One region of the Nonomuraea sp. NPDC049400 genome, then DNA from elsewhere that is predicted to be linked to it. Evidence: riboswitches for the same ligand, from Rfam matches in the RefSeq annotation. Region 1 holds a riboswitch; each other region holds the start of a gene.

The links. Region 1 has a riboswitch for S-adenosylmethionine ahead of ACIBVN_RS01755 (hypothetical protein). Riboswitches for the same ligand answer to the same signal wherever they lie in the genome.
Region 2: it holds a riboswitch for S-adenosylmethionine, as region 1 does, so the genes downstream of both, ACIBVN_RS06755 (aminotransferase class V-fold PLP-dependent enzyme) here and ACIBVN_RS01755 (hypothetical protein) in region 1, are expected to answer to the same signal.
Region 3: it holds a riboswitch for S-adenosylmethionine, as region 1 does, so the genes downstream of both, ACIBVN_RS14995 (GNAT family N-acetyltransferase) here and ACIBVN_RS01755 (hypothetical protein) in region 1, are expected to answer to the same signal.

What each region holds. Positions count from the first base shown of each region.
Region 1 covers NZ_JBITMP010000001.1:403,207-410,315, forward strand. The annotation lists gene ACIBVN_RS01725 (ABC transporter ATP-binding protein) at 1-377, shown strand, start outside; gene ACIBVN_RS01730 (SRPBCC family protein) at 473-913, shown strand; gene ACIBVN_RS01735 (SDR family NAD(P)-dependent oxidoreductase) at 973-1,731, opposite strand; gene ACIBVN_RS01740 (MarR family winged helix-turn-helix transcriptional regulator) at 1,797-2,258, shown strand; gene ACIBVN_RS01745 (cytochrome P450) at 2,413-3,759, opposite strand; gene ACIBVN_RS01750 (hypothetical protein) at 4,291-4,644, shown strand; SAM riboswitch class I at 4,728-4,818, shown strand; gene ACIBVN_RS01755 (hypothetical protein) at 4,827-5,105, shown strand; gene ACIBVN_RS01760 (TerC/Alx family metal homeostasis membrane protein) at 5,125-6,165, shown strand; gene ACIBVN_RS01765 (TetR/AcrR family transcriptional regulator) at 6,367-6,987, opposite strand; gene ACIBVN_RS01770 (NAD(P)H-binding protein) at 7,065-7,109, shown strand, end outside.
Region 2 covers NZ_JBITMP010000004.1:163,119-170,227, reverse strand. The annotation lists gene ACIBVN_RS06770 (acyltransferase) at 1-547, opposite strand, end outside; gene ACIBVN_RS06765 (NADH-quinone oxidoreductase subunit D) at 544-1,689, opposite strand; gene ACIBVN_RS06760 (DoxX family protein) at 1,811-2,476, shown strand; gene ACIBVN_RS06755 (aminotransferase class V-fold PLP-dependent enzyme) at 2,480-3,766, opposite strand; SAM riboswitch class IV at 3,812-3,927, opposite strand; gene ACIBVN_RS06750 (TerC family protein) at 4,043-4,792, shown strand; gene ACIBVN_RS06745 (cytochrome P450) at 4,792-5,985, shown strand; gene ACIBVN_RS06740 (SAM-dependent methyltransferase) at 5,969-6,931, opposite strand.
Region 3 covers NZ_JBITMP010000008.1:287,754-294,862, forward strand. The annotation lists gene ACIBVN_RS14985 (MFS transporter) at 1-771, shown strand, start outside; gene ACIBVN_RS14990 (50S ribosomal protein L11 methyltransferase) at 921-1,589, opposite strand; gene ACIBVN_RS14995 (GNAT family N-acetyltransferase) at 1,596-2,213, opposite strand; SAM riboswitch class I at 2,220-2,319, opposite strand; gene ACIBVN_RS15000 (DUF2000 domain-containing protein) at 2,514-2,834, shown strand; gene ACIBVN_RS15005 (SCO7613 C-terminal domain-containing membrane protein) at 2,930-5,272, opposite strand; gene ACIBVN_RS15010 (hypothetical protein) at 5,969-6,136, shown strand; gene ACIBVN_RS15015 (gluconokinase) at 6,530-7,042, opposite strand; partial or broken gene ACIBVN_RS15020 (4-carboxy-4-hydroxy-2-oxoadipate aldolase/oxaloacetate decarboxylase) at 7,089-7,109, opposite strand, start outside.

The sequences.
Region 1 (7,109 bases):
TCGGCGCCGACTGGATCGGCGACCTCCCGGACGGCCTGGACACCGACCTGGGCCCCGGCGGCCACCGCCTGGACGGGGCGCAGACCCAGCAGGTGGCCCTGGCCCGGGTGGTCCTCGCCGACCCCCACACGCTGATCCTCGACGAGGCCACCGCGCTGCTGGACCCGAGGACCGCCCGCCACACCGAGCGGGCCCTGGCCGCCGTCCTCGCCGACCGGACCGTCATCGCCATCGCCCACCGCCTGCAGACCGCCCATGACGCCGACCGGGTCGCGGTCATGCAGGACGGCCGGCTCACCGAACTCGGGACGCACGACGACCTCGTCGAGGCGGGCGGCACGTACGCCGCCCTCTGGCGTTCGTGGCACGGCGAGTGAGGGTGTGGGGTGGCGCCGATCGCGCCGAGGCGATCATTTGCGCCCGTGACCCCGATACTGGGCAGATCACTCATCGACGCCCAGGAGGCCGAGCCGTGCCGGAGACCTCGCTGCGTAACGTTTTCCACGTCGCGGCCCCGACGTCCGCGGTGCTCGCGCATCTGAGCGAGCCGTCGAGCTACGTGGGCCTGTCGCCGCTGGTGGTGGAGGTGCGGGACGTGCGGCGCGAGCCCGGCCAGACCCGGTTCGTGTCGGTGGAGCGCTTCCGGTTCCTGGGCTTCCTGCGGTACGACAACCTGATCGAGGTGACGTTGCGCGCCTCACGCGAAGGCGTCGAGGGCGAGGTGGACAGCCCCGGCGGGGTGCGGCTCGACTACCGGTTCCGGCTGGCCGCCGAGGGCGGGGTGACCGAGGTGGAGGACGTGCTGACGGTGCGGGCGACGTTCGGGCCGCTGCTCCGGTACGCCGCCCGCAAGGCCAGGGAGGTGCAGCTCGCCCGCGCGGAGGTCCTCGCGGAGCGAGCCCGTACCCTCTGAACAGGGTTTCCCCGGCCGCGCCTGCACGGAGGGGGCCACGCCGGCGGTCCGACCCTCCGCTAACGCGTCAGGTGCCGCCCGCCCGCCACGGAGAGCACCTCGCCGTTGGCGTGCCCGTTCGCGGCGGAGCCCAGGTAGGCGACCGCGGAGGCGACGTCCTCCGGCGTGCAGATGCGTCCCGTCGGCGTCTTCGCGCCCTCGGCGTCGACGGCCTCCTGCCCGAACTGCGGCCAGGTCAGCGCCTTCTCCGTCAGCGTGAAGCCCGGCCGCACGACGTTGGTGAGGATGCCGTGCCGGGCCTCCCGCACGGCGAGCACCTTTCCCGCCGCCTCCAGCGCGCTCTTGGCGGCGGGGTACGCCACGCCCGCGGGCAGCGGCTGGTCCACCACATCGGACGAGATCAGCACCAGCCGCCCCCATCCGGCGCTCCGCATGCCGGGAAGCACGGCGTCGACCAGCGCGAGCGTCCCTGTCACGTTCCCGGTGAGGCCGGCGGTCAGGCTCTCCCACGTCTCCGGCCCCGCCACCGGCCAGGAGACCGCGTTCGCCACCAGGACCGCGACGTCGCCGAGCTCGCTCTCGACCTGGCGCACCACCGCCGCCGCCGACTCGGGGTCATGCTGGTCGGTCCGCACCGTGATCGCCTTGCCGCCCGCCTGGTTGATCGAGTCGACCAGGGTGCGGGCCCGCTCCTCGTTGCCGTGCCAGCCCGCGGCGACGAACGCCCCCTCCGCCGCGAACGTCCTGGCGATCGCGCGGCCGATGTCACCGGATGCCCCGGTGACCAGCACGACCCGCCCGTTGAGTCCTAGATCCATCAGCTTCTCCAATAGTTAGCCGACTACTTATTAGCCGACTATACACACTCGGTAGGATGGATGCTGTGGATGCAAGTGAAGTGATGCGCATCAACCGGGCGCTCAACAAGATGAGCAAGCTCTACCGCGCCGCCAAGGCGCGCAAGCTCGCGGCGCTCGGGCTGCACCCGGGGCAGGACGTGCTGCTGTGGCTGCTGGCTCAGGAGCCCGAGGGCATGACCGTCAAGGAGCTGGCGGCGCGGCTCTCCATCGAGCCGCCGACCGCGACCCGCAGCCTGGCCCGGCTGGAGGGCGGCGGGTGGTTCCGCCGCGAGGCGGTGGCCGGTGACCGCCGCCAGGTGCGCGTCCTGGTCACGGAGGCCGGCCACGAGCTGGTGCCCGCCATCGAACGCGCATGGGCGGAGCTCGCCGAGGAGGTCATGGGCGAGACAGGCGAGGATCGGCGCGAGATCGCCCTCACGGTGCTGGAACAGGCCAACGACCGGCTCCGCCGCCTCGTCGGCGAGGACGTCCTGGCCGAGGAGTGAACCAGCCCCGAGCGTGTGGACCTCGGCGGACCGGTCCGGGTGTCTGGCGCGAGCTCGGGGGCTTGGCGGGCCGGTCAGGGTCTCTTGCGTGAGCCCGGGGCTCGGTGGGCCGGTCCGGGTCTCTCGCGTGAGCACGGGACCGGCCCGCGGGCTTTCATCGCCCGCGACGCAGCGCGCGCAGGAAGCCCCACAACCCGGAACGGGACGACGCCTGCCCGGCCTCGTCCGCCGGCGCCGGCTGCGCCGCGAGCGCCTCGCCGTCGAAGCCGCCCTCACCGGCCGGTACGTAGATCTCGGCGAGCTCGTACTGGACGGGCAGGGAGCGCAGCGCCCGCATGAACGGCGAGGGGCGCCAGGGCAGCTGGTCGGACGGGAGCGCCAGCTTCACCTTGGAGAGCCTGGCGAAGAGCCGGCGCACGGCGATCGTGGTGATCTGGATCGCCAGCCGCTGGCCCAGGCAGCTGTGCGGCCCGGCGCCCCAGGCCAGGTGGGCCCGGGTGCTGCGGATGGCATGCCGATCGAGCGCCCCCGCGAACCGCGGATCGGCGTGGGCGCCCGCGACGGAGAGCATCACCGGATCACCCGCGGCGATCGTGTAGTTCCCCATCTTCACGTCCGCCCTCGGGAAGCGGAACGTGAGGTTGGCCATGGGCGGGTTGAGCAGGGCGACCCGGTTCACCGTCTCGTCGATCGCGCCGACCGACAGGCTCGCCCGCACATCGGGGTTGGAGACGACCTCGACGACCACGTTGCAGACCAGGCTGGCGGTGAAGTCGAGCAGTCCGGGCAGCATGAACAGCTCGCGGGCCAGCTCGTCCAGCGTGAGGTCCGGTTGGGCGCTGATCATGTAGGAGGGCAGGTCGTCTCCGGGGCGCTCCCGCTTGGCGGCGGCGAGCTCCGTCATGGCCTCGTACAGGCGCCCGAACGCCGCTGCCGCGTCGGGACCGGCGTCGGCCATCCGCCAGATGTCCATGACCACCTCCTCGCCGCGGGCGGCGGCGAAGCCGAGCATGCGGTTGGCGACCATCAGCGGGAGCGGCCGCGCGTACTGTGCCGCCAGGTCCGCGAACCCCGTGGAGCCACCTTCCGACAGTACGCCGATGAGGTCGTCGGCGTACTGCGTGATGGCCTGCTCCAGCAGCTGGGCCTGGGGGTTGGAGTGGTCCTGGAACGGCGCGAGCGCCTGCGTCCACGCGGACCTCAACCGGCGCTGCGCGGCGCCCTCCGAGAACGCCGAGTTGTTGGCCTGGAAGATCGGCAGCAGGGGCCAGTCCGCCGGGATCCGGCCCTCCACGTGCGCCCGCCACCTGTCCACGTCCTTGCTCCAGATGCCGCCCTTGTTCTGCAGGACGTTGAGCACCTCCTCGTAGCCGAGGACGAACCAGACCGGCACCCCGAGGAGCTCGAGCGGGGCCACCGGGCCGTACCTGCCGCGCAGGCGTTCGTGGACGAGTGCGGGGTCCGCGTCGTAGTCCCTGGTCAGCAGCGGTTCAACGGACATCGACTCCAGCGTTTCTGCGGGCTGCTGGGGCCACGGGCCGTGGATCACGGGGTGAACTACCTCTCTGATTGCCGCTCCCTTCGCGACGCCGCTGCATATGTCACGGCACGAGTGACGCGCTCTGGGAGCTTTCGGCCGATTCGCTCAAGAGGTCTGCAAGCATCACGCATAGCGCCCGATCATGGCAAGAGCAAAGTGCACTCGCTGTCTCGGAGTACGGACGCTACGTGGTCTGCCCTGATGCACGTACGTCGCCACTGGGTACGTCGACGGCCCCGACGCCCGCCTCCTCCGCATCGCGTGCTGTCGAGGAGCCGTCTCGCGCCGAACCATCCTCAGCTACTGCCGTCAGCACCGGTGTGCCTTCCCTGCCAGCGCTGCAACGCCGACCCGGCTACAGCTCCCCGGCACGGAGCCTGCATGGATCGAGGGCCGGCTCCGCCGGGCGCGCTCGGCGGGTAACCGTATGATCGCGATGCGTGTTAGGGTCTTGGGCGGCTTTTATCCCCAAAGATAAGGCAATGAGGAAGTATGCGAAAGAAACTGGTAGCCGCTGCACTGATGACGGGAATCGTGGGCACGCTCGTTAGCGGCGTACCCGCGGCCAGCGCAGCCACCAGCGCCGACGCAAAGCTGAGGTGTGTCACCCACACGACGTGGGTCAAGGGCAACACGCGGTACCTGAAGGTGAGGAACGGCTGCAGCAGCACCGTCAAGGTAAACATGATCCAGACCGGGCCTGACTCCGGCTACAAGAAGATCACGGTCGGAAAGACGCGCACCTGGGAGGGGGGCAGTTCGCGCAAGCCCTGCGGCCTCCGGATCTACTACAAGGGCACGCGCTACTACAACAAGCTCTGGTCCCCGGTGTGGGGCATTTGCTAACCAGTAGATCGGCGGGCCGCCTGGGAACTGCTCGGCGGCCCCTGGTCTGACGCTCCCCGCCGGGAACGGACGATCGGATCTCGCCATCATCCAGAGGACCCGAGGGACCTGGCCCTGCGACGGTCCGGCAACCTGCCCTGACAGGAAAGGTGCCACTGCCAGGATCGATGAGGTGAGATCCGATGAGCGTACCGCTCGACGTTCCCATGCTCTACGGCCCTTTTTTCTGGCTCGAACCCATGGCAGCGGGAGCTCGACGCCGCGAGGCCGACGAAGGTGACGCCGAGCAGCGTCTGGCCGCGATCCGCGCCGACGTACAGTGGCTCGCTGGCCGGATTTGTCCTACTCTGGGCCAGACGAGGGGAGTACTTCCCAAGCGTCGATCCGGTCAGTACGGACGTTATCTGGCGTCCCCGGACGGCCACCCGCACCCCCGGGTGAAGGAGACCTCGAACGGCTGAGCTCGTTCGAGGAGGTTTCATGTCCCCGGGGACAATTCTGGCTGCGCCCGATCAGGGCACGATCGCTTCACCCGCACTGTGGTCGATCACCGTGGCCGCCCTGATCCTGCTGCTGGCGATCGACATCGTGCTGACCCGGCGCCCGCATGAGGTAGGTATGCGCGAGGCCCTGGCCTGGTCGGTCTTCTACCTGGTGCTGCCGGTGGGCTTCGGCGCTTACCTGTGGGGCGTCTTCGGCACCGGGGTGGCGGTCGAGTTCTTCACCGGATACGTGGTGGAGAAGTCGCTGTCGGTGGACAACCTGTTCGTGTTCATGCTGCTGCTGTCGGCGTTCGCGGTGCCGCACGAGCTGGCCCAGCGGGTGCTGCTGTACGGGATCGTCGGGGCGCTGGTGCTGCGGGCGGTCTTCATCGCGCTGGGCGCCGCGGCGCTGCAGAGCGGCACGTGGGCGTTCCTGCTGTTCGGGGTGGTCCTGATCGTCACCGCGGCCAAGGTGCTGAAGGGGGACGACCAGCACGTCGACATCGACTCCATGCGCAGCGTCCGGCTGCTGCGCCGCTTCATCCCGGTCACCGCCGACTATCGCGGGTTCCGGCTGGTGGTGCGCGAGCAAGGCCGGCTGGCGATCACGCCGCTGGCCCTGGCGACCGTGGCGGTGTTCGCCACCGACATCGTCTTCGCCGTCGACTCGGTGCCCGCCGTGTACGGGGTGACCGAGGACCCCTTCCTGGTCTTCGCCACCAACGCCTTCGCGCTGCTGGGCCTGCGGGCGCTGTACTTCGTGCTGCGGGACGTGCTCACCAAGCTGCGCCATCTCAACTACGGCCTGGGTGTCATCCTGGCGTTCATCGGGGTCAAGCTGGTCCTCCACTGGGCGCACGGCCTGTGGGCGTGGGTCCCGCAGATCCCCACCCTCGCCTCGCTCGGCGTCATCATCGCGGTCCTGATCACCGTCACGCTCACCAGCCTGTACGCCGACAGGCGCACCGCTTCGGCGGCCGGAGGCGGCGACGAAGCCGGGCGGGTCAGGCCCCTGGAGCGCGAGCCGGTCGACCCTTGAGATCGGCATCGGCATGGCGGCGCCCGCGGGCGAGCCGCGCGTTCGCCTGCCGGTCCGTGGGCCGCGCGCCTGAATGAACTGGGCCGCGCGCCCGAATGAACGGCGAAACTCCCGGCCGCGACATCACGGCCGGGAGTGGTGCCGTGGCATCGGGAATTCCGGCTTACCGGATGCGCTGCGAGGGCAGGCGGCCGCCGGCGGCTAAGGGCGGGCGGCCAGGCCGTCCAGTGTGACGGTGATGAGGCGGTCGGCGGCGGCGGGTGACACGTGCTCGTGGAGCCAGGCGGCGGCGGAGGTGAGCGCGGTCACGTCCGCGCCGGTCGCGTCGGGACGTACGGCGCCGGATTCGCGCGCCCGCGCGACCAGCCGTTCGCCGATCTCCGCCATGCGCAGGCACGAGTCGTGCAGCTCCGACGCCTCGTCGTCCAGGCCGTCCGTCAGCAGGGAGGCCAATCCGCTGTAGGTGGCGGCGTGCGCGGTCGCCGCGCGTACCCAGCCGGCCAGCGCCGAGCCGGCCGGGGCCCTGTCGTCTGGCGTGCCCGGCGCCGAGCGGGCCAGGGGTCGATCGTCCGGTGCCGAGCCGGTCAGGAGCCGGTCGCCCAGCTCGAACAGGGCCTCGTTGCGCTCTCGCAGCAGCGCGCCGACCAGGGCGCGGCGGCTGGGGAAATGGCCGTAGAGCGTGCCGATGGCCACGCCGGCGCGGCGGGCGATGCTCTCCAGGCTGGAGTCGACGCCGCGTTCCTTGAAGGCGGCGTCGGCCTCGGCCAGGAGGCGCTCGTAGTTGCGGCGGGCGTCGGCGCGGGGCCGGCGGGTGCTGGTCATGCGGGCGTCCCCAGTAATTCGAGGTAGCCTCGATATAGTGTTTTCGAGGTTGCCTCATCTTACCGGAAGGACTACACATGATCTTGATCACCGGAGCCACCGGATCCATCGGCACGCATCTC
Region 2 (7,109 bases), on a different contig from region 1:
CCCATTCGACCCCGTACCGGAAGCGCACCACGTCGACCACCAGCGACGCGCCGCCGAGCCAGATCAGCGCCAGCACGTCGTAGCGGCGGTGCAGCCAGAGCGCCACCGGCAGCAGGGCGATGAGCACGAGGTAGACGCCGAGGAACCACAGCGGGCTGAGCACCAGCAGCACCACCCGCCACATCCAGTCCACCTGGAACGTGAACGTGACGACCGCGCCGATGGCGAGCCACACCCCGGACAGGAACAGCGCCGGTAACGCCAGCGCGCGGATGCGCCGCCAGACGAACGAGCCGATGCCGACGCCGCGCCCCCGGGCACGCTCCCAGGACAGCAGGTGCACGTGGCCACCGACGTAGAAGAACAGCGGCAGCACCTGCAGCAGCCAGGTCAGGATCCACAGCCCGGAGGTGAAGCCCAGCGGGCTGGTGGGCTCGGGGCCGTTCGGCTTCCACTCCAGGATGGTGAACGCCCAGTGCCAGACCACCACGACGCACAGGCTCAGGGCGCGGAGCCAGTCGACGTACTTGTCGCGCTCGGCCTTCACTTGTCGATGTCACCCACGACGAAGAACATCGAGCCGAGGATGGCCACCATGTCGGCGACCAGGTGTCCGGGCAGCATCTCCCGCAGCACCTGGATGTTGCTGTAGGAGGCCGAGCGCAGCTTGAGCCGCCACGGGGTCTTGTCGCCCTTCGAGACCAGGTAGTAGCCGTTGATGCCGAGGGGGTTCTCGGTCCACGCGTACGTGTGCCCCTCCGGCACCTTGAGCACCTTCGGCAGGCGCTGGTTGATGGGCCCGGGCGGCAGCGAACGCAGGTGCTCGACGCAGGCGTCGGCCAGCTCGAGCGAGCTCTTGAGCTGGTCGAACAGCACCGCGAACCGGGCGTGGCAGTCGCCCGCCTGCCGCGTGACGACCTTCACGGGCAGCTCGCGATAGGCGAGGTACGGGTCGTCGCGGCGCAGGTCGAAGTCCACCCCCGAGGCCCTGGCGATGGGGCCGCTGACGCCGTACTGCATGATCTGCTCGCGGGTGAGCACGCCGACGCCCTTGGTGCGGGCGATGAAGATCTCGTTGTGCAGGATGAGGTCCTCGATGTCGGGCACCCGGCGCCGGGTCTCAGCGACGGCGGCCGACACCCGGTCGAGCCAGCCGAGCGGCAGGTCCTCCTTGAGGCCCCCGACCCGGTTGAACATGTAGTGCATGCGCCCGCCGGAGATCTCCTCCATGACGGCTTGGATGCGCTCGCGCTCGTCGAAGGCGTAGAACAGCGGCGTGATCGCGCCCAGCTCGAGAGGGTAGGAGCCGAGGAACATCAGGTGGTTGAGCACCCGGTTGAGCTCGGCCAGCAGGGTGCGCGCCCACACGGCCCTGACCGGGGGCTCCATGCCGAGCAGGCGCTCGGCGGCGATCACCACGCCCAGCTCGTTGGCGAAGCCGGAAAGCCAGTCGTGCCGGTTGGCCAGCATGATGATCTGACGGTAGTCGCGGACCTCGAACAGCTTCTCCGCGCCCCTGTGCATGTAGCCGATGATCGGCTCGGCGGCGGTGATGCGCTCGCCGTCGAGCGTCAGCCGGAGCCTGAGCACTCCATGGGTCGACGGATGCTGCGGGCCGATGTTGAGGATCATGTCCTCGGTGGCCAGCTCTTTCGCGCCCGCGCCGATTCCGACCACACGTTCCGTCATATGGCCATGCTGCCACCGCACTGATTGGTGATCCAGCCGGGGGGCAGGTCAAGGAATCGTATGGAAATGCATCCCGAAGCCGGACATGGGGAGAAGACCGGGAACGGGGGGAGAAATCACCATGAAGAGAGCTGTGTTCGATGTCACGATGCTGATCGCGCGCGTCGTGACCGGCGTGATCTTCCTGGCTCACGGCCTGGAGAAGTGGATGGCCGGCCTCGGACCCACGGGTCGGGCATTCGCCGGGATGGGAGTCCCGATGCCCGAGCTCGCCTCCGCGTACGCGACCATCGTGGAGACCGTCGGCGGCCTCTTCCTGATCCTGGGCCTGCTGGTCCGGCCGGTGGGGCTGCTGTTGCTGCTCAACATGCTCGGCGCGATCGTCTTCGTGCACTCCGGCCGCGGCATCCTGACCACCACCGGCGGCTGGGAGCTGCCTGGCCTGCTCGGGGCGCTGGCCTTGCTGTTCCTGGCGCTCGGTGGCGGGCGGATCGGGATCGACGGGCTGTTCGGCGCGATGTTCCGCAGGCGCGCGGAACGCCGGGCCGCCGAGGAGGAGCTCGCCGCGCACGCTCCGGGCGCATCTGGTCCGGAGCCGTCGAACGTCACGACCGTGAACGGCGGCCCCACCACGCCCACATCGTCCAATGAACCGGCGGAGCCGCGCGTGCCCAGGCAGCCTTCCGAGCACCGGTCAGGCATGATCGACGACGACGACATGAGGGACATCGACGCCCTGGTCTCCGACGAGCCGCCGCCGCACCGCAAGCCGCCGAACAGGGCATGAGGCTCAGCGCGCGACGAGCTCCCGCAGCGCCTGTACCAGCCGGTCCACGTGCTCCTCCGTGGTGCCGATGCCGATCGAGGCCCGCACCGCGGAGGCGGTGCCGTCCTCGCAACCCCCATCGGTCTCGTTGAGGAGGTGCCGGACGAAGGGGTGCGCGCAGAACTTCCCGTCGCGCACCCCGATGCCGTACTCGCTGGACAGCACCTCGGCCACCTCGCGGGCGGAGTAGCCGTCCACGGTGAACGACACGATGCCGACGCGCGGGTGGTCATCCCCCCACAGCGACAGCTCACGCACGCCCTCGATCGCGGCGAGCCCGGACCGCAGCCGGGCGATCAGCCGCTCCTCCTCGTGCACCAGCGCGGTCCAGCCGGTGGCCGTGAGCGCGTCGCAGGCGGCGGCCAGCGCGATGGCGCCCAGCACGTTCGGGGTGCCCGCCTCGTGCCGCGGCTCCGGGTCGTCGTGCCACTCGGTGTCGTCCCCCACGGAGCGCACCGCGCCCCCGCCCTTGAGGTACGGCTCACCCTGCGCGAGCCAGTCCCGCCGCCCGACCAGCACCCCGGCGCCGAACGGCGCATACAGCTTGTGCCCGGAGAAGGCCACGTAGTCGAGGTCGAGCGCGGTCAGGTTGAGCTGCCGGTGCGGTACGAGCTGGGCGGCGTCCACCAGGATGCGGGCCCCGTGCCGGTGCGCGATGTGGGCCAGGGCGGCGATGGGCCAGAGCTCGCCGGTGACGTTCGAGGCGGCGGTGACCACGAGCAGCTTCGGCCCGTCGATCCCGGCCAGCGCCTCGTCGGCGGCGCGGACGGCCTCGCCGGGGAAGGCGGGCGGCGCCAGCCGTACGGACTTCTTCCAGGGGAGGAGGGAGGCGTGGTGCTCGGTGTCGAAGACCACGGTGGTCGTGCCGGCGGGCAGGCAGCCGGCCAGGAGGTTCGTGGCGTCGGTGGTGTTGCGGGTGAAGATCACGGAGTCGTCCGGGCGGGCGCCGACGAACGCCCTGACCGTGTGGCGGGCCTGCTCGTAGCGGGCGGTGGTCAGCTGGGAGGCGTAGCCCGCGCCCCGGTGGACGCTGGAGTAGGCCGGGAGCGCGGCGGTGACGGCGGCGCTGACCGGCTCGAGACAGGGCGCGCTGGCGGCGTAGTCGAGGTTGGCGTAGCCGACGAGCCTTCCGCCCTTGACCGGCACCTCGAGATCGTCCCCGAGCACGGCGGGAATGGGCCTGCTCGTGGCGGTGGGAACCGCCTCGACGGGCTGGGCGGGAATGGAGTTGAAGATCGTCAGCGTGGGCACGGCACATCTCCCTCAGGGTCATCGGACCCCTGGAAGCAGCCACGGAGCCCGCGCTTGCCCGCCACACCTCGTGACGGACCAGGTCTTCACCCGGGGCACCCCGCCGCGGACGCGAGGGTTGCCGGCCAGCTAGCCGGGGCTTGTCGCTGGCACTCATGACCTACGACGGGCACTATAACCCAAATCCCACCTTCGATCGCAAGTCGGCGAACTTCTGCGGCGCGTCACTCGTTGCTACCGGAAACCCCCGCCCACGTAGTCATGGAGGTACGCAGAATGTTGGACTGGGTGGCCGACCCGCAGATCTGGATCGGCTTCTTCACCCTGGTCGCCCTGGAGATCGTGTTGGGCATCGACAACATCATCTTCATCTCCATCCTGGCCGGGAAGCTACCTCCGGAACAGCGCGACAGAGCCCGCGTACTGGGCCTGGCCGCGGCCCTGATCAGCCGCCTGCTCCTGCTGCTCGGCCTGTCGTGGGTGGTGCAGCTCACCGAGCCGTTGTTCGCCGTCTTCGGCCACGACATATCGGGACGCGACCTGATCCTGCTGCTCGGCGGCCTGTTCCTGCTGGGCAAGAGCGTCACCGAGATCAGCCACAGCATGGACGGTCCCGCGGGCGGGGACGGCAAAAAGGTCGCCGCCGCCTCCTTCACCTCGGTGATCCTGCAGATCATGGTGCTGGACATCGTGTTCTCGCTCGACTCCGTCATCACCGCCGTCGGCATGGTGGACCAGCTCGGCGTGATGATCGCGGCGGTCGTGGTGTCCGTGCTGGTGATGCTGTTCGCCTCGGGGCCGATCAGCAGGTTCGTGGACCGGCACCCGAGCATCAAGATGCTGGCGCTGTCGTTCCTGGTGCTGATCGGCGTGGTGCTCATCGCCGAGGGCTTGGGCCAGCACATCCCCAAGGGCTACATCTACTTCGCCATGGCGTTCTCGCTCGTCGTCGAGCTGCTGAACATCCGGATGCGCAGCAAGCGCGTCCACCCGGAGCAGGAGGATTCGGCTTCTAGTATGAAATAGTGCGCTTTGACCCTTGGGATCCGGATTTCGTGGCTCACCCGTACGGCGTGTACGACGAGCTGAGGCGCGAGTCGCCCGTCAGCTACTTCGAGCCGACGAACCAGTGGCTGATCTCACGCCACGCCGACGTGAACGCCCTGCTCAGGGACCGCCGCCTGGGCAGGTCCTACCTGCACGTGGCCACCCATGAGGAGTTCGGCAGGCCGCCGGAGCCGGAGTTCCACGAGCCGTTCTGGCGGGTGATCAGGGCGGGCATGCTGGATGTGGAGCCGCCGGTGCACACCAGGCTGCGCCGGCTGGTCTCCAAGGCGTTCACGCCCCGCATGGTCGAGTCGCTGCGGCCCCGGGTGCGCGCCATCGCCGAGGGCCTGGTGGACGCGTTCGTGGAGAAGGGCGGCGGCGACCTGATCGCCGAGGTGGCCGAGCCGCTCCCGGTGACGGTGATCGCGGAGATGCTCGGCATCCCCGAACACGACCGACACCTGCTGCGCCCCTGGTCGGCGGACATCTGCGGCATGTACGAGCTCAACCCGACGCCGGACGCCCAGCACGCGGCGGTACGCGCGGCGTCGGAGTTCGCCGGCTACCTCAAGACCCTCGCCGCGCAGCGGCGCCGGACCCCGGGCGAGGACCTGGTCAGCGCGCTGGCGGCGATTGACGAGCTGACCGAGGACGAGCTGGTCGGCACGTGTGTGCTGCTGCTCAACGCCGGCCACGAGGCCACCGTGAACGTGACAGGCAACGGCTGGTGGTCCCTGTTCAGGAACCCCGCCGAGCTGGCCCGGCTGCGCGAGGACCGCTCGCTGCTGCCCACGGCTGTCGAGGAGCTGATGCGCTGGGACACGCCGCTGCAGATGTTCGAGCGCTGGGTGCTGGAGGACATCGAGGTGCACGGCGTGGAGATCCCGCGTGGGTCGGAGGTGGCGCTGCTGTTCGGCTCGGCCAACCGCGACCAGGCGGTGTTCGAGGAGCCGGACCGGCTCGACGTGGGGCGCGCGGACAATCCGCACATCTCCTTCGGGGCCGGCATCCACTTCTGCCTGGGGGCGCCGCTGGCCCGCATCGAGCTCATGGAGTCGTTCGGCGCGCTGCTGACCCGGGCGAACAAGCTGGAGCTGCGGCAGGAGCCCGCCTGGAAGCCCGGCTACATCATCCGAGGGCTGGAGTCCCTGGAGGTCAGCGCCGCTGGCTGAGCCAGCCGAAGCCGCCTAGGCCGGCCGGATCGATCAGCTCGCCCTCCTCCGAGGCCCGGGCCAGGGCCCGAACATAGCCCCGCGGATCGGTGTGCGCCAGGTCGATGGGCGGCCGGGTGCCGGTGATCCCCAACGCCTTCAGCGCCTCACGCTGTGTGGACAAGGTTGTGGATATCGCACCGGCTCGCCGCCCGGCCTCCGCGCACGCGTCGAGGGCCACGTGAGCCGTGATGTCGCAGGTCCCGTCGGGGATCGGGGCAACGACGGCACCGTCGCGGTAACCGGTCAACGTGCCACAGAGCGGCCGGTTATCCACAGCATGTGCATAATCGATGGCAATCGCCCGGCCGCGGTTGAGACGTACCAGGACAGAGGCCCATGCCTCATCGCGGGGCCGGCCGATCTCCGCGCGCGAGCCCACGCGGGACAGCGGCCACCACCGGTCGAGCCAGGCGCGGTCGGCGGGACGCAGCGTGCCGCCGAGGCGCTCCTCGCCCGTGTGGACGTCCACCATGATGAGGCGCGGCCCGTCGGCGGTCTGCTCGGCCACGTCGAGCGGGATGTTGTCGAGCCACTCGTTGGCGATGGCCAGGCCGGTGATGCCGGTGGGCAGGCTCCGCCGCCAGGTGACTCGCTCGGGCAGGCCCTCTGGCCTGGGGGAGAGGTCGACGGCGGTGACGCGGAGCCGGTCGCGCAGCATGGGCTCGGCGGCGGCGAGCACCTGGGTGACCAGCGTGCCCTCGCCCGCGCCGATGTCGACCAGGTCCAGCACGTCAGGGCCGCCGAGCTCGGTGTCCACCTCCGTCAGCAGCCCCAGCACCGCGTCGGCGAACGCCGCCGAGGCGCTGACCGAGGTGCGGAAGTGGCCCGAAGGGCGTTCGCGAAGGTAGAAGCCCTCCTCGCCGTACAGCGCACGCTCCGTCGCGGCGCGCCAGGTGAGCCACATGTCCTGGACTATCTCATGATTTCTTGTTGACACGCATCGTTATCAAACGACTACTCATGGTCGCCGACTTGCGGTAGCTTTACCCTTCGTCATCGAGTGATCGCGTTCCGCCAACCCTCATTTGGCGGAGCCCTTCGCTTCCGAGCAGAGCACCCCAGCGGCCCAGGCCGCGCAACCG
Region 3 (7,109 bases), on a different contig from region 1:
ATCCCGCTGACCGAAGGGCACTCCCTGGGCTGGCCCTGGTGGACGTGGGCGATGTTCGCCCTGGCGGTCGTCCTGGGCGGCATCACCTTCGTGGTGGAGAAGCGCGCCGAGCGGCGCGGTGAGATCCCGCTGCTGCCGCCGTCCCTGCTGCGTCTGCCGTCGATGTCGCGGGGTCTGCTGATGGTGCTGGCCTTCAGCATCGGCTTCGGCGCTTTCATGTTCGTCTTCGCGCTCACCGTGCAGAACGGGCTGCACCAGGACGCGCTGCACGGCGGTCTGGCGATCCTGCCGATGGCCCTGCTGTTCTTCGCCGGATCCCTGCTGGCGCCGCGCCTGATCACCCGCTTCGGCCGGGCCACGCTGGCCGTCGGCGCCGTGGTGCAGTTGGCGGGACTGGCCCTGCTGGTGACCGTCATCGTCGAAGCGTGGCCACACGTCAGCCTGTGGGCCATGGCCGTCCCGCTGGCCCTGGCCGGCGCCGGACAGTCCATGCTGTTCGCCGGGCTGTTCCGCAGCGTGCTGGCCGACGTCCCCGCCCACCTCGCCGGTATCGGCAGCGGCGTGCTGATCACGCTGCAGCAGAGCGGGCTCGCCCTCGGGGTGGCCGCGCTCGGCACCCTCTACCTGGCGTTGGAGCCGCACAGCGTGCCCCATGCCTTCGCCGCCGTCGAGTACGTGCAGCTGGCCATCATCGCCCTGCTCGCGGTGGGCGTCGCCGCTCTGCCGCGCTTCACCCAGGCATCCGCCCGCGAGCCGGTGATCGACGCCTGACGCCCGGTGCGGACCGGCGCGACCCGCACCGGGCATCAGCCGCCGGGCAACTCGCGGCACGCACGACGGCGGCGTTCCGCTTGACCGCGTCGATGTCCTGGTGGCCGATTGCGCAGTGTGAAGTGATCGTCAGAAAGCTGTCCGGAAGGTCAGGGGACCACCAGGTGGTACGAGGGCAGGGACAACCGGGTGAACTGCCAGATGTTGACGCGTCCACGCAGGTCGGGCAGGACGCTGCGCCACGCGGGGTCGAAGGGCAGTTCGAGGTCGGCGAGGAGTTGGGGTTCGGTCCAGTTCGGGTTTCGCAACGCGGTTGGATCGAGGACGGCCGCCGCGGTGGTGCGGACCCTCCCGACGCTGGAATGGGCAAGGATCAGCCGGATGGCATCCAGGCCGTCCCGACCGCCGCCGTCGTGCAGATGACGCTGATCCGGTGGCACGTCGGGCAGCAGCGCGGCGGGACGTTGCGGAGGATTGACGGCCAGAAGATTCGCGCTCATCGGGGCCAGGAGACGCCAGTCGGCCTCCCAGAGGGTGAGCCGCTTGCGAGCCTCGTGACCGAGGACCTCGATGACGTTGCGGGCGGTGTCAGCAAGCGCGGCCCGGTCATAGTCCTGAGCGATCACGTGCCGGGCTCCAGCGGTCAAGGCGGCGAGAGTGACCAGGCCCGCTCCGCACCCCGCGTCCACGACGACCTGGTCTCGGGTGTCGTCCATGGAAGAGGCGAGAAAGGCGGAGAAAGTCGACGGCCGGTGAACACCCGGGCTGGCTTTCAGCTTGCGCCCCACGCTGCCCCAGTGGTCAAGGGAGGCCCGCATGATCTGTTACCGGCGGCCGGCGGCGCTGAGACGGTCGCGCAATGCCGCTCTTACCGCCGGCCATTCGGCGGCGGTAACGGCGAACATGGCCGAGTCGCGAAGCTCGCCTTCCTCGCCGGGCGCCCACGACATGGACCAGGAGCGCAGGACACCCTCGAATGGAATGCCGAGTCGCTGGAGCGCGTGGCGGCAGCGGAGGTTACGGGCGTCGGTCTTCAGGTCGACGCGGGCGACGCCGAGCGTCTCGAACGAATACGACATCAGCAGCAGCTTGGCCTCGGCGTTGATCCCGGTGCCCTGCGCTGAGGCGGCAAGCCACGTGAAACCGATCTCGATCGCCCGCACGCCCGGCCGGTCCGGCCAGGTGCGGGGATCCCACAGCGCGGTGCAACCCACCGTCCTGCTGTCGGCGACCCGGACCTGCCCGAAAGGAGTCAATCCATCGCGTGCGACCTGCGCTGCCACATAGTCCTTCATCCCATGCGCGCGGGGCACCAGGGTGAAGCCGTAGGACGAGCGTTCCTCCTCGGCGGCCTCCGCCAGATCGGCTACGTGCCGCATTGCCAGCGGCTCCAGCCGCACCAGATCGCCGGTCAGAGAAGGAACATCAAGCCGCATGCTCATCGAGACTCCTCATCGTTCCTGGCATTGGCACCTTTCTCGCCGACTCTCGCCGGGGAGGTTGCCGGACCGTCGCAGGGCCAGGTCCCTCGAGTCCTCTGGATGATTGACGGGTCGGGATCTTGCCAGGTCGGGACGTATTCCGTCAAACGGAAGATCGACCATGCCCTTGGCGGCGAAGCTCGTCCTCGTGGTTCGCGACGACCTCGAACCCGCGACGGCGGTGAACGCGGCCGCGGTGGCCGGGCTCAGCCTGGGTGCCCGCCTGAGTGCACGCCTGGCGATCCGCTGGGCAGCGACGGCGTGGATGCCTCGGGCGGATGGCACGCGGGGCTGAACCCCCACCCGGTTCCCGTCCTCACTGCCTCGGCCGATGAGCTGCGGGAACTGCACCACCGTGCCCTGTCCCGGGACGACCTGATCACCGTGGGCTTCAACGAGGTGGCCCGTGCCGCCCGTGACTATGACGACTACCTCGCCATGTTGAAGACCACCCCGTCGCAGGACCTCGACTTCGTGGCCGCCGCGCCTCGGGGTGCGCGCGCTCGCCCGCCCGCACGCCGGTGGCGGGGCTCCTTCCGAGAGCAGCCCAGATCATGGAGGCGCGCCCACGACAGGGAATAAATCAGACACAAAGCGATAATTTCGCGTTAGGAGTTCGTTCACCATGACGGTCTCGGCCGCGTCGAGGGCCCGCTTCCTCTTTCGATAGTGGAACGTCAACCCATCGCCGTCAGGGTGTCACGCAACCGGCGCAGGTCCCGCATGCGGGCCTCGTACGTCGCCCCGACCACCACGAGCAGCAGCCCGCCCACGGCGATCGGCACCCAGCGCGGCACCGCGAGGAGCAACTCCGACACGTACGGGGCCAGTTCCCGCACCGCGACCCCGGGGACCACGACGGCTCCGATCACCGTGGGCGCCTGGAGCCGGAACCGGGCTCCGGCGAACAGCACCGCCAGCGCCAGCACGCCGAGCGCCAGCGACCGCCGCCAGTCCGTGTCCGAGTAGACCGCGACCAGGCTGGGCAGCATCGTGAAGGAGAGGCCCGCACCATAGGCCGCCCAGGAGGAGACCGGCGCGCCGCGCCGCCGCCACCAGCCGGATCCCAGCAGGACCAGCGAGCACGGCACCGTGTACGCCTCGACGACGGTGACCTCGTCCGCCACCAGTCGCAGCCACGAGGCCAGCAGCAGCAGGGTGGCGCCGGTGTACCTGAGGCCGTTCACGCCGCCTCGGCCGGCCGAGCCCGCCCACAGCGACATGAGCAGCACCAGCACCCCGGCCACGGCGAACCCCACGCTCGCCGCGACGAGGACGCGCAGGCCCAGCGAGAACCCCACCGCCACCGCCTCCAGCCCGAAGAACAGCGCGGCGAAGCCCAGTCCCCAGACCCGGATGTCCTTCACCCTGGCCACCAGCGCCATGGCGGCGGCCGCCACCGCCAGGATCGGCAGCACGATCAGCGTCGCCGGCTCGCTGCCGAACGCGTACGCCGCCGCCCGTACCGAGGCGGGACCGGCGACGAGCGCGCATGCCACCGCCCACCAGGGCGCCCGGCTTAGTGTGGCGGCCACCGCCGGCGCGACGGCCAGCGCCGCCTGCACCGCCACCGCGGCCGGGTAGGGCATCGCGAAGGCTTGGGGGGCGACCGCGACCATGAGCGCCCCGGACAGCAGCGCGCCGGACGCCGCCGCCTTCATCGCCCACCCGCCGGCGCCACGCTCGGCCGCCGCCTTCATCGGCCGCCCGCCGGTGCCACGCACAGCCGCCACCTTCATCGGCCGCCCGCCAGCGCCGTGCACGACCGCCGCCAGGAGTCCGGCCGCCACCACGCCCAGCACCGCCACGTCCGCCGGCGACGCCATCTCGCCCAGCTGCCACTGCGGTCCGTCCCACGTGCCCGTCCAGAGCACGTCCAGCCAGGCGAGCGGCGCCGCCAGCGTGGCCACGAGCCGGGGCAGCAGCGTCAGCGTGGTCAGCAGCGCGACCAGCCCGCCGGTGGCCATGCCCGCCAGCCGCACCCTCCGCCAGGGCAGCCAGGCGGTGGCGAGCACCACGGCGAGTGCGGGAATGAGGTAGGCCAGGGGACGCCAGTCCGTGCCCGGGCCGTCCAGCGCCGGCTGCGCCAGCGCGGCCGGCACGGCGATCAGCGTGAGCGCGGTTCCGACGGTGACCGCGGAGGCCCAGATCTCCTCTTGTTCCTTGCCCGGCCTGGCCAGCAGCCAGGTCACGAACCCGCCGAGCAGGGCCAGCGCGACCAGCGGCGCCGACCTGACCAGCGCCTGACCGACGGACGGGGACCCCAGCGCGTACGGCGCGCCGCCCAGCAGGGCGAGGGTCGCGACCCCGCTGCCGGCCACGGCGGCCGTCACCCGCACCGCTCCCCGGCCGTAGCGGACCACGGCGACGTCCAGCGCCGCCGTGGCCACCAGCGTGGCCACCAGCCAGGTCGCCGACAAGTCGCCGGCCAGCAGCGGCAGGACCGGCTGCGCCAGCACCACGGCGACCGGAGCGGGTCCGCGAAGCCGGGTGACCCGGGCATAGGCCACCAGGATGAGCGCGGTGAGCCCGAACACCCCCGCCGTGTAGTGCAGCGCGTCGAGGGCGTCGGCCCCGGCGAATCCCGCCCGCCTGGCCGCGTAGCCGTCGAGCAGCAGCAGCGCGACCGCGAACCCGGCCACGGTCTCGGCCGTCGCGGTGAGCCTGCGCCGGATCAGCACGACCGGCGCCAGCAGCACCAGCGCGGTGAACGCCGCCAGCACGGCCGCGCGCCCGCCCATGCCCAGCCGCCCCCAGCTCACCACGGTGAACACCACCGCCGCCACCGTCAGCAGCAGGCCGCCGAGGATGAGCAGGACGTTCTTCGCGGCGCCCGGTGAGACCTCCCGCGTCGGGGCACCGGGCCCCTGACCCGCCACACCCGCAGGCCCCTGACCCGCCGCACCCGCGCCTGCCGCCCCGTGATCCGCCGCGCCGGCGCGCAGGACGCCGAGCAGTTCCGTACGGCGGGCCTGTAATCTGGCCTGCTGATCCCTCAGCCCGGCGAGAGCCTGGTCCACCTGCCAGAGCTCGTGCGCGGCGGGTCCCTGCAGAGGCAGCCCACACCTCGGGCACCTGGACACCGGCTCCTGTGGCCCGGTTCCGGACAACATCGCACCGCAGTCCGGACAGTTCATACTTCCACGCACCGATACTCCGTCTTAGAACCTGTCGAGATGACCCATACTTCACCGCGACGTCCTTTTGAACCACTGTCACCGGGAACGGCGGTCTTCCGCGGAACGGATCGACACCTGTGCGCTCAGGTAACCGTTCCGGCTCCCGCACATCGGCGTCCCAGGTGAAGGCGTTCCGCGAGATGATCCGGTTGTCGTCACGTGCCGGAGTGGGGAGCCTGGCCAGCGTCGCAGAGCCGGCCACCATGCGCCCTCCGGCCGACGTCTTCAGCTCCGAGCCGGCGGGTGAGGTCCGCGAGGTGCGCTGTTCATCTTCCTGTGCCTGCACCGGCACGAGCTGTCAGATGGCGCCTTTCACGCGCGCCAGCAGGGGCGGGGGCTGGCGGCGGGCGCTGCGGCGCCGGCCAGGCAGGCAGGAACGCCGCAGTCGGCCGGGCCGGGCATCGACGCCGCCGTCCAGGTCCGCGATCAAGTCGTCATCATCATCGATGGCAGCGCGAGCCGGACCCGAGGCGTGGCACGGGACGGCGCATCAGCGTCGAAGATCCCGACATGCTCAGATGACGTCACCCATGTCGAATGACGATCATCGATCTCATCCCGTGGGGCGTCCTGCTCGCGGTCGCCGTGTCCGTCGTCGAGCTGCTCGCCCGCTTCATGGTCGCTTGCGCGACGAGTGCCCTGCCGCCGATCGCGGCATGGGGCGACCTAACCGATCTGTCCGTGGCTGGTGCACGAAGTCGTTGATCGAGCGGAGGTTGAGCTGCCTGCCGACGTTGTGACCGGGTTCGTTGGCGGTGGCTTCCTTGGGTGCGTGACCGTCGAACGCGATTTCCAGACGCCAGCCGTCACGCTCCAGGATGACCGTAGGGCCGGAGGATCGCGGGACGGTCTGCACATCCCAGCCGTGTCGGTGTGCCCGATGGGCAAGTGCGTGCGGATTCACCGATTCGTACTCCTTGCTCGAACGGGGGTCCAGTGGAGTTTACCTACGCAGCGTCATGGAACGGATGCTACTGGTAGGCAACTGGTCGATCCCTTCTATCGAGGGGACGATCGGGGGTCCGGTTTCGGTTCCATCGCGAGCTTTGATGGCGGATCGCGGGCTCGCTCAAGGGGTCGCCCGGGGCGCCCGCACGCTCACTCCATGCCGCCGCCGGCGCCCGCTATCGCGGCCAGCGCACGGCGGGTGATCTCGCCCGGCGGGGCGTCCACGGATACCGTCACCCCCTTCTCGTCCGCCTCCAGCGGGTCCAGTGCCTCGAACTGCGAGCGCAGCAGTGCGGGCGGCATGAAATGGCTGACGCGTTCCGCCAGCCGGCGTCCGATGAGCTCCTCGGAGCCGTCGAGGTGAAGGAAGAAGACGTCCGACGCGTCCGCCCGCAACCTGTCCCGGTACCGGCGGCGCAGAGCCGAGCAGGCGACGACACCACCCTTCCCGCCCTGCCCGGCCAGCCAGGCGGCGATCAGGTCAAGCCAGGGCGCCCGATCGGCGTCGTCCAGCGGGACCCCCGCCGCCATCTTGGCGATGTTCGCCGGCGGGTGGAGGTCGTCCGCCTCGGCATACGGCAGCCCGAGTCGCTCGGCGAGCAGGGCGCCGACCGTCGACTTGCCCGAACCGCACACTCCCATGACGACCACCAGCGGGGCCATGTCTCGTACCTCCTTGTCGGCTCTGCGCGGGCGCCTGGTGCGCCTTCGGCGGGCGGACCGCCGTCTC